Regions from separate parts of the Rahnella sp. RcJ3 genome, predicted to be linked through region 3. Evidence: riboswitches for the same ligand, from Rfam matches in the RefSeq annotation. Region 3 holds a riboswitch; each other region holds the start of a gene.

Region 1 (3,200 bases), on a different contig from region 3:
CCCAGATGCTCTTTCGGCGTGACATAACAGAGCATGGCGCAGCCAAACCAGCCAATCATCGCGGCGCCAATACCGGACGTAAAGTGATCGTAACCCGGCGCGATATCGGTAGTCAGCGGACCAAGGGTATAGAACGGGGCTTCGTGACAATGCTCGAGTTCTTCGGTCATGTTGCGGCGGATCATCTGCATCGGCACATGTCCCGGACCTTCGATCATCACCTGAACATCGTATTCCCAGGCAATTTTGGTCAGTTCGCCCAGCGTGCGTAATTCGGCGAATTGTGCTTCGTCATTGGCATCCTGAATCGAACCCGGACGCAGGCCGTCGCCCAATGAAAGCGAGACATCATAGGCGGCGCAGATTTCACAGATCTTGCGGAAATGCTCAAACAGGAAGCTTTCGCGATGATGTGACAGACACCATTTCGCCATGATCGAACCGCCGCGCGACACGATCCCGGTCAGGCGTTTGGCGGTCATCGGCACATAACGCAGCAACACACCGGCGTGAATGGTGAAGTAATCGACGCCTTGCTCGGCCTGTTCAAGCAATGTATCGCGGAATATTTCCCAGTTCAGATCTTCGGCCACACCGTTCACTTTTTCCAGGGCCTGATAAATCGGCACGGTGCCGATCGGTACCGGACTGTTACGCAGGATCCATTCACGGGTTTCATGTATATAACGTCCGGTGGAGAGATCCATTACGGTGTCCGCGCCCCAGCGTGTCGACCACACCAGTTTCTCCACTTCTTCTTCGATGGAAGATGTCACCGCCGAGTTGCCGATATTAGCGTTCACTTTCACCAGGAAATTACGCCCGATGATCATCGGCTCTGATTCAGGGTGGTTAATGTTGGCGGGAATAATCGCGCGCCCGGCTGCCACTTCCTGTCGCACAAACTCTGCAGTGATACTGGCGGGCAGATGCGCGCCAAAGCTTTCGCCGGGATGTTGCTGGCGCAGAACCTCGCCGCGGATCCGTTCACGCCCCATATTTTCGCGAATGGCGATAAATTCCATCTCAGGTGTGATGATGCCTTTGCGGGCGTAATGCAGTTGCGTGACATTTTTACCCGCAATGGCTTTGCGCGGGCGCGGCAGGTGTTCGAAGCGGAGGTGGTCCAGCCCGTCATCCGCCAGCCGCTGCTGAGTAAAACCGGAACTGACCTGTGAAAGTTCCTGCGTGTCCGCACGCTCGTTTATCCAGCGGGCGCGTAATTTTCCCAGACCGGTATGCACGTCGATAACTGCCGCCGGATCACCGTAAGGTCCGGCGGTGTCGTAAACAGGAATTGCTTCGTTTTCTTCGAACTGCGGATTGTCTTTGCCGCCGCCGACCAGCGTCGGGCTGAGCTGGATTTCACGCATCGGCACGCGGATATCTTCGCGGTCAGCTTCAAGATAAATACGCCGGGAGTTGGGGAAAGCTTCGCCCTGCAAGCTGTCGATAAACGATTGTGCCTGCGCGCGTTGTTCACGGCGATTTGACGGTTTCTTTTCAGAAATAACGGGTTTTTGGGTACTCGACATAGCAAATTCCTCGCAAAAAAACGTGATGGAAAATTGCTTGTCAGGAGGTTTACGGCAGGAGTAAAAATGGGCGGTGCAGCACGGGCGGCCTTATGCAGGCAGATGCCTGATTGCGCTGAACGCATAACATTACTCTTGTTCCCTTCGCGGGTACTAACCCGATCAGGTTCCGCGGATCCCGAATTAACGGTCTCAGCCTGGCGTAATTCTCAACAGAAAATTATGCGCTAGGCACTCCGACAAGAAGCCTCAATATAGGAGGCGTTTTTTTAAACTACAAGTAAAACCATAACCCTGAGCAGGGTTTTATTGTGGCAACGTGTTAAGCCGGTCTGGCGAGATCAGGTTCATTTTCCGAAGGTGGCACACTCTCCGGGGCTGGCTCAAAAGCCATGATAATTAATTGATCTTCCAGTTGAAAACGGGCATCTAATGCCTCACCGATATCCGATAATGCATAGTGAAACGCGAAAGCATTGTCATCGTCAATATCAGTTTCTGTGTAACTGTCATGGAAAGCCATGATAGCTTCAGTATTCAGCTCCAGAGCAGGGTAGATTTTTGCCGCCTGTACTTTTTTCGGGCTGCCTGCGCCATCGACTTCTTCAATGATGCGTGGATAGAGATGAAAATGCCCGGCAGAAAGATAGTCGACCAGATGATGGCAAAAACTGTCCAGCGCCTTTTCATTCAAAGGTGTATGTTTTTCTTTATTGGGTTTCAGACCGACGAAAGTGCAGTACGAAACCAGCAGTTCTTTGCGTGCGTGCAGCCATTGATCCACTAACTCATTACTGCCACCAACGCGTTGGGTCAGTCTTTCCAGACGATTTAGCATGGTTGACTCCGTGAGCGACAAAAAAAGTAACCAAAAGTTACTAATATGTAAATATCTTACTCAGATTGTCAGTCCCGACGAGGTTATGCAACAACAATTATGGAATTACAGATTACTGAGCAACACAACGGTTGGTGGATCATCAGCCAGGAAGGCAAGCTATGGCTGCCTGAGGGTGAACTGCCGTTTGGCAGCGCCGCACAATTTTCTCTGACCGGTAAAACAGCGCGGCAGATCGGCGAATGGCAGGGCGAACCTGTCTGGCTGGTTCGTCAGACGATGCCAAACCATATGGTTTCCGCCCGTCAGTTGCTGGATCAGGATCGCGGATTATTCCAGTTGGTCGGGCGTGGTGTGCAGTTGTCAGAATTTTACCGTTCTCACAAGTTTTGTGGTTACTGCGGACATGAAATGCACGTCAGCAAAACCGAGTGGGCTGCACTCTGCGGGCACTGTCGCGAACGCTATTATCCGCAGATTGCGCCCTGCATCATTGTGGCTATCCGTAAGGGGGATGAGATTTTGCTTGCGCAGCATGTCCGCCATCGTAATGGTATTCACACGGTTCTGGCGGGTTTCGTGGAAGTCGGAGAAACGCTGGAAGAAACTGTGGCACGTGAAGTGATGGAAGAAAGTAACATCCGGGTGAAAAATGTCCGTTACATCAGTTCCCAGCCCTGGCCGTTCCCCAATTCGCTGATGATGGCATTTATGGCGGATTACGACAGTGGCGACATACAACATGACCCGAAAGAGTTGCTTAACGCGAATTGGTATCGCTTTGATGCATTGCCGCAGTTGCCACCGCCCGGGACGATTGCGCGCCG
Region 2 (3,200 bases), on a different contig from region 3:
GCATTTCGGTTTCATTCGCCGCCACCGCACAGTCCAGTAACGCCGCCGCTTCGGGCAGATTTGGCGTAATAATGGAAGCCTGCGGGATCAGCAAACGACGCACGGCATCCACGGCCTCCGGCAGCAGTAACGGATCGCCACTTTTCGCCAGCATCACGGTATCCAGCACCACAAACGGCGGCTGATAATGTCTGAGTCGCTCCGCAACCGCCTCCACAATCTGACTGTTCGCCAGCATGCCGATTTTCGCACTGTCGATCCGCACATCGCTCAGTACGGAATCGAGCTGCGCTGAAACGAAACCGGGCTCAATGTTATAGACCGACTGCACACCACGGGTGTTCTGCGCCACCAGCGCGGTGATCACACTGGTGCCGTACGCACCCAGCGCCGAGAAGGTTTTCAAATCCGCCTGGATCCCCGCCCCGCCACTCGGATCTGTGCCTGCAATCGTCAGTGCATTAATACGTTTCATTGTATTTCCTCGCCATTCAGCCATTCCTCGCCCATTAAATACAGATTATCGAGGTATTCAGGCGTGAAACTGCCCGGCCCCTTCACGACCGCACAGGCGCGCTCGCCGGCACAGGACATCACCCGGCAGGCGGCGGCCACGTTATCCAGGCGATCACCCGGCAAAGCCACAAAGGCCGCCACCACCGCAGATAATGCGCATCCGGTACCCACCACGCGGGTCATCATCGGATGTCCGCCAGCCACCGCCCAACTGCGCATCCCGTCGGTGACGTAATCGGTTTCACCCGTCACAGCCACTACCGCGCCGGTCTCCCGCGCCAGTTGCTGTGCGGCAGGTAAGGCAGAAAGGGAATCATCACCGCTGTCCACGCCGCGCCCGGACGCACTGAGGCCGCTGAGAGCCAGGATTTCCGAGGCATTACCGCGGATTGCGGCAGGTTTAAGTGTGATGATTTCACGACAGAATTCTGTACGCCAGCTCAGACCGCCGACAGCAACCGGATCCAGCACCCAGGGCTTTCCGGCCTGAGTGGCTGCGTGAATAGCCGCCCGCATCGCATCGGCATGGGGATGTGTCAGCGTGCCGACGTTCACCAATAAGGCATCGGCAATGGCGCCAAATTGCGCCGCTTCGGCGGGATCAACCACCATCGCCGGAGATGCACCCAGCGCCAGCAGGACATTGGCGGTAAAAGATTGCACCACGTCGTTGGTCAGGCAGTGAACCAGCGGCGCTGAAAGGCGGAGTCGTTTCAGAGAAGTGGCGGCTAAGGCGCCGGGCAAGAAGGTAGGTCGGGTATTCATAAATCTCCCCACCGGCACTCAGGAAGGCGGTATCAGGAGAGATACCTGACTTCCCTACGCTGGCATAATCCAGATCAGGTAATACGGGTAAAATCTCAGCCCTGCTTTGCAGCGGGCACCCCGAGTCAAGGGAACATTATTGGCGGCGGAGGTCAGAAGATCAATCAGGAAATGCGTTAAAAAAACCGATCAGCCAACGTAATTGAACTCACTCCGCTTCACTGGCAGTATCAGGAAACAGACATGAACAACACACGTTGATGAAAAATTTCCTCAGGAGTTTTACTTGTCCTCATCACTTATTGTCCGTCCTTATGAAGAAGCAGACCGCCCGTTTTTACGCACGTTGTATCTGGCCTCACGCAAGCATACCTGGACATGGCTGGAAGACGATTTTCAGCTGGAAGATTTTGACCGCGCAGTGATCGGCGAGACGATTCTGGTGGCAGAACGTGACGGACATTTACTGGGATTCGCCTCAATTTTCACTCAGGAAAATTTCCTGCATAACCTGTTTGTTGATCCGCAATATCAGGGAACCGGCGCAGGTTCAGCATTGCTTCAGGCTGCGGAAGAAACGTTTACCCGTCAGGGGTCGTTGAAATGTTTAGTAAAGAGTAAAAAATCAGTCGCTTTTTATCTGTCAAAAGGCTGGAACATCATCTCTACGGGGGACAGTCCAAAAGGTGAATACTATTTGTTTCATTCATCAAAAAAATAATTAAGGAAGAAATGATTACCTCACAGAACCGTATTTTCACGATCCTGATGAATATCAATTTTTCTTTGTCGTTAAGAGGTTAAATTCCGCAGCGGTGCTATACATACTTGGTCTTCCTTAAAATATTTCGAGGGTACGAATGAAAACAATAAAACTGATGCAGATCGCCGCAGTGACTGGCGCACTGTTCCTGGCCGGTTGTACCAGCCACATTACCAAGACGGAAAAATACTCAGGTTTTTTAGGCGATTATTCCGGCCTTAAGGAAGTGAAAACGGCTGGGGGAAATCCGGTTCTGCGCTGGATCGATCCTTCGTTTAAGAAAGAAAATTATTCTTACATCAAATACGAACCGATTAAATTCTACCCGGAACCGCAGCCTACGGCGCAGATCGACAAAGCCACCTTGCAGGGGGTGCTGGATTACGCCAACAGCCGCATGAAACCTGCACTGGCAGAGCGCCTGCCACTGACAGATCACGCAGGGCCGCGCACATTGATTTTCAAAGGTGCGATCACCGGTGTGAACACGTCGGCAGAAGGTTTGCAGTTCTATGAAGTCGTCCCGGTCGCGCTGGTTATTGCCGGAACTCAAACCGCGACAGGCCACCGCACGCGTGACACTGAAGTGTATTTCGAAGGTGAGCTGATCGACGCCAGTACTGGCAAACCGGTGATCAAAGTCGTGCGTAAAGGATTCGGTAAACAAGTTTCTAATGATAAACAGAAAGTTACCGCCAACGATTTAAAAGTTGTGGTAGATAGCCTGGCGAATGATACCAAGCTGTTCAACGAATAAGTTCCGGTTTTCCGCACCGTCAGACACAGGCAGTCGTAAGGCTGCCTTTTTTCAGACTGAATCAGCGATAAACTCACGCAGCCACTGATGTGCAGGATCACGATGAGCGCGCTCGTGCCAGACCATGTACATCTCGAACCCCGAAACATCCAGCGGCGGTGTAGTAACCTGCAAAGCAGGATTTCCACGTACCAGACGTTCCGGCAACATCGCCACCAGATCAGTGGTCATCAGCACCTGAACGACAAACAGGAAATGCGGCACTGACATGACGACGCGGCGCGATAATCCAGTGGCCGCCAGCGCGATGTCGGTATTGCCATAGAAACCCCCACCATCAGGTGAAACGATCACATGTTCCAGTGCGCAAAACGCTGAACGCGATATCTCGCCTTTAAC
Region 3 (3,200 bases):
CATGCCAGAGATAAGGATCGTGCCAGAGCGATGCGCCGCTTATCTGTGGCGCATGACGCCACAGAGAGCCTAAGGCCAGTACTGCCACCAGCAACATAGCCAGTGACGCGATGACGCCCGGCAACAGCCAGCGAGGGATCAATGGCTGACGGCGTTCTGCCATGCCTGGATCCATTGTGAACGATGAGTAGCGACATCCTGTGCGCTGTATTGCAGAGATTTGGCCGGAATCGTCAGTTGTTTAAAAGCGTCAGGCAGCGGGGTATTCACCACCGGATACATCCAGTTGCCGGTCGGGATCACTTTCTGGAAATCTTCCGTGGTGACGAACTTCATGAACTGTTCAGCAAGTTTCGGTTGCTTGCTGTTTGCCAGCTGGCCCGCCACTTCGACCTGCATGTAATGCCCTTCGGTAAAATCGGCTGCGGCGTAGTTATCTTTCTTCTCTTCGACAATATGGTATGCCGGAGAGGTGGTGTAGCTCAGCACCAGGTCGCTTTCACCTTTGAGGAATAAACCGTAAGCCTCGCTCCAGCCTTTAGTGACGGTGACAGTTTTCTTCGCCAGTTTTTCCCACGCTTGCGGCGCTTTATCGCCGTAGACTTTTTGCATCCACAGCATCAGGCCCAGACCCGGTGTACTGGTGCGTGGATCCTCATAAATCACTTTCCATTTCTGGTCGCTGTTGATCAGCTCATCGAGGCTTTTTGGCGGATTCTTCAGTTTATTTTTGTCGTAGACGAAGGCGAAATAACCGTAATCGTAAGGCACGAAAGTGCTGTCATTCCAGCCGCCTGGCACCGTCAGTCTGGCGTTGGTTTTCGGTGCTTTGGCGAATAAACCGGTTTGTTCAGCGGCCTGCAACAGGTTGTTATCCAGCCCCAGCACGATGTCGGCTTTGCTGTTTTTACCTTCCATCCGCAGACGGTTGAGCAAAGACACGCCATCTTCCAGCGCCACGTATTTCAGTTCGCAGCCGCATTGGGCTTCAAAGGCTTTTTTAATGGCGGGACCGGGGCCCCAGTCAGCAGAGAAAGAATCGTAGGTATAAACCGTCAAAACAGGTTTTGACGCAAATGCAGGTGCAGAAAGTAACAGCAGGCAGGACAGTAATTTTTTCAACTTTGCGCTCCAAAAAAATGAAAGGGCAAAGGATTTTGAGTAAGCATCGCGCAGTCTCAAATCCCTCCGCCGGGATTAACCGGATCAGGTTCGACGGGTTTCAAATCTCAGCCAAACTTGCTCACGGCGTTTACATCGCAGCTTTAACAAGTCGGGCACCCCGTTGAGAACGGATGTCATTCTAGAGATTAACGGCGCGATGCGATAGTCCGATTAACTGTCCGGTGGGGCAAACCAGGCGGATTTAAAGTCGAACCAGCCGAGGGTGTTCATACGCACACCGCGCATACTGCGTTGCCCCTGTAGCACCAGCCAGTGATGGAACAGGGGATGGATCTGATGGCTGACCGTCTGTTTCTGGCTCCATTTCGCCATCGATAAATTCCCGGCGTGCCACAGGGCGGCATCGTCGTTCATCTCTTCGCTAAAGCAATGCTTTGCCAGCGGCAATTCGTAGAAATGCGCGAACAGTGAAAACTCCAGCGGCAGGGTGAAGTTGGCACTGCCGAGCCACAGATCACTTTTGGCATCGCCGCGGTGCCAGACTGCGTAATCCACTATCTGAATAATCAGTTCGATACCTTCTTCCGCCAGCAACGGGCGCAGGGCGTTGCAGATCGCCTGATGTTCGGAATGCTCGCCGTAAAATGTCAGCGTTACCTGCGTCAGGTTTTGCGGTTTGGGCGGACGTGGCCGGGGCGCTTTGTGATGCCAGCGTGGCAGCAGGCCATACGCCGGAGACCAGTAGCGCTGGTAAATCGGTTCGGCATTATTCAGTAAGGCGATGGGATTGAGTAAATCGCACAACCACTGGCGTGTTTCTTCTGATTGTCCGACCGGCGAACGCTGGTCAAATAACAGGAAATAGCAGCCTTCTTCAAGGCGACTTTCCAGCTCGCTTTTGCCTGATTCATCGGCCTGAAGCTGTACGCCGGAATGCACCAGCTCTTCACTCAGTTCCGGTAATACCCAGATATTCACCTCGTCGATCAGTGCCCGGAAGCCAAAATAATCGTCAAAGGCGCGGATGCGCAGCTGTGTTTTCAGATTACGCACCACGGCGTAAGGGCCGGTGCCGACCGGATGGCGGGCAAAATCAGGCAGTGACTGCCATTCCTGCGGCAGGATCATCGCGTGGATATTGCCAAATAACCACGGCAGCCAGCGGTCGGGTTCATTCAGGTGGATATCTATGACATTTGCCGTGGGCGTCGTGACTGATTTCAGGTTGCTGAACAGCGGATGCGTTTTCAGGCGAATAAACGTGGCGATAATATCTGCCATCTCGAGTTCGCGACCATGATGAAAATGAATGGCGGGGCGCAGATAAAACCGCCAGTGCAGCGGCGAAACTTCCTGCCAGTGATGAGCTAAATCGCCTTCTGCTTCCCCATTTTCCTCATTTATGCGTGTCAGGCCGCTAAAGATTTGTCTGGCAATGTGGGTTTCTGAACGGCGCAACATGGTGCCGGGCAGCAGATTCATCAGCGGGCGATAATACAGTACGCGCAGAATATGTTTGCCCTGACGGAAGCTGCGCCCGAGCTGGGACAGCAGCATCTGACGCACCAGGGTTTTGTCGCCGACCAGTTGTACCAGCTGATCAATGCTGTCCTGTTCCAGCAGCTCTTCAGCGCGCTGTTGCTGGAGTGCCAGCCCGGTATACAAAAATTTCAGCGTGGATCGTTTGCCGCGTCCGGCCTCTGCATCCCACGTCAGCCAGCCCTGTCCCTGCATGGTGCTGAGCAACGAGCGCATGTGTCTGCGTGAACAGTTCAGGACTTCTGACAGTGCCTGTAATGTCGTTTCAGTTTCTTCACCGTGACAGCTTTGCCATAAGCGGATGAACTGTTGTTGCAAACGGGATGAGGACATAAAAGAGGAACTCCGTGGCCGATCTTCATCAATTTATCTTTCCTCATATTACGCCGATACTGTTTCTCAACGAAAGCCTGTTGTGAACAACCGGAGATCATCATGAAACGCAGTCTGAACGCCCGTTTCTATCAGCGTTATTTTGAAGCCATCAAAAAAAACGCCTCTAAAAATCATGCAGACTGGCTGTCCTGGGTTCCGGT

What was found. Region 3 has a riboswitch for thiamine pyrophosphate ahead of thiB (thiamine ABC transporter substrate binding subunit). Riboswitches for the same ligand answer to the same signal wherever they lie in the genome.
Region 1: it holds a riboswitch for thiamine pyrophosphate, as region 3 does, so the genes downstream of both, thiC (phosphomethylpyrimidine synthase ThiC) here and thiB (thiamine ABC transporter substrate binding subunit) in region 3, are expected to answer to the same signal.
Region 2: it holds a riboswitch for thiamine pyrophosphate, as region 3 does, so the genes downstream of both, thiM (hydroxyethylthiazole kinase) here and thiB (thiamine ABC transporter substrate binding subunit) in region 3, are expected to answer to the same signal.

What each region holds. Positions count from the first base shown of each region.
Region 1 is NZ_QSNX01000035.1:7,236-10,435, reverse strand. Features, by position in the region: gene thiC (phosphomethylpyrimidine synthase ThiC) at 1-1,535, opposite strand, end outside; TPP riboswitch at 1,658-1,784, opposite strand; gene DXU84_RS24200 (Rsd/AlgQ family anti-sigma factor) at 1,858-2,373, opposite strand; gene nudC (NAD(+) diphosphatase) at 2,473-3,200, shown strand, end outside.
Region 2 is NZ_QSNX01000002.1:172,265-175,464, reverse strand. Features, by position in the region: gene thiD (bifunctional hydroxymethylpyrimidine kinase/phosphomethylpyrimidine kinase) at 1-475, opposite strand, end outside; gene thiM (hydroxyethylthiazole kinase) at 472-1,281, opposite strand; TPP riboswitch at 1,316-1,414, opposite strand; gene DXU84_RS03425 (GNAT family N-acetyltransferase) at 1,568-2,002, shown strand; gene DXU84_RS03420 (DUF3313 domain-containing protein) at 2,142-2,801, shown strand; gene DXU84_RS03415 (LysR family transcriptional regulator) at 2,853-3,200, opposite strand, start outside.
Region 3 is NZ_QSNX01000006.1:256,732-259,931, reverse strand. Features, by position in the region: gene thiP (thiamine/thiamine pyrophosphate ABC transporter permease ThiP) at 1-163, opposite strand, end outside; gene thiB (thiamine ABC transporter substrate binding subunit) at 139-1,122, opposite strand; TPP riboswitch at 1,166-1,295, opposite strand; gene sgrR (HTH-type transcriptional regulator SgrR) at 1,336-2,997, opposite strand; gene sgrT (glucose uptake inhibitor SgrT) at 3,100-3,200, shown strand, end outside.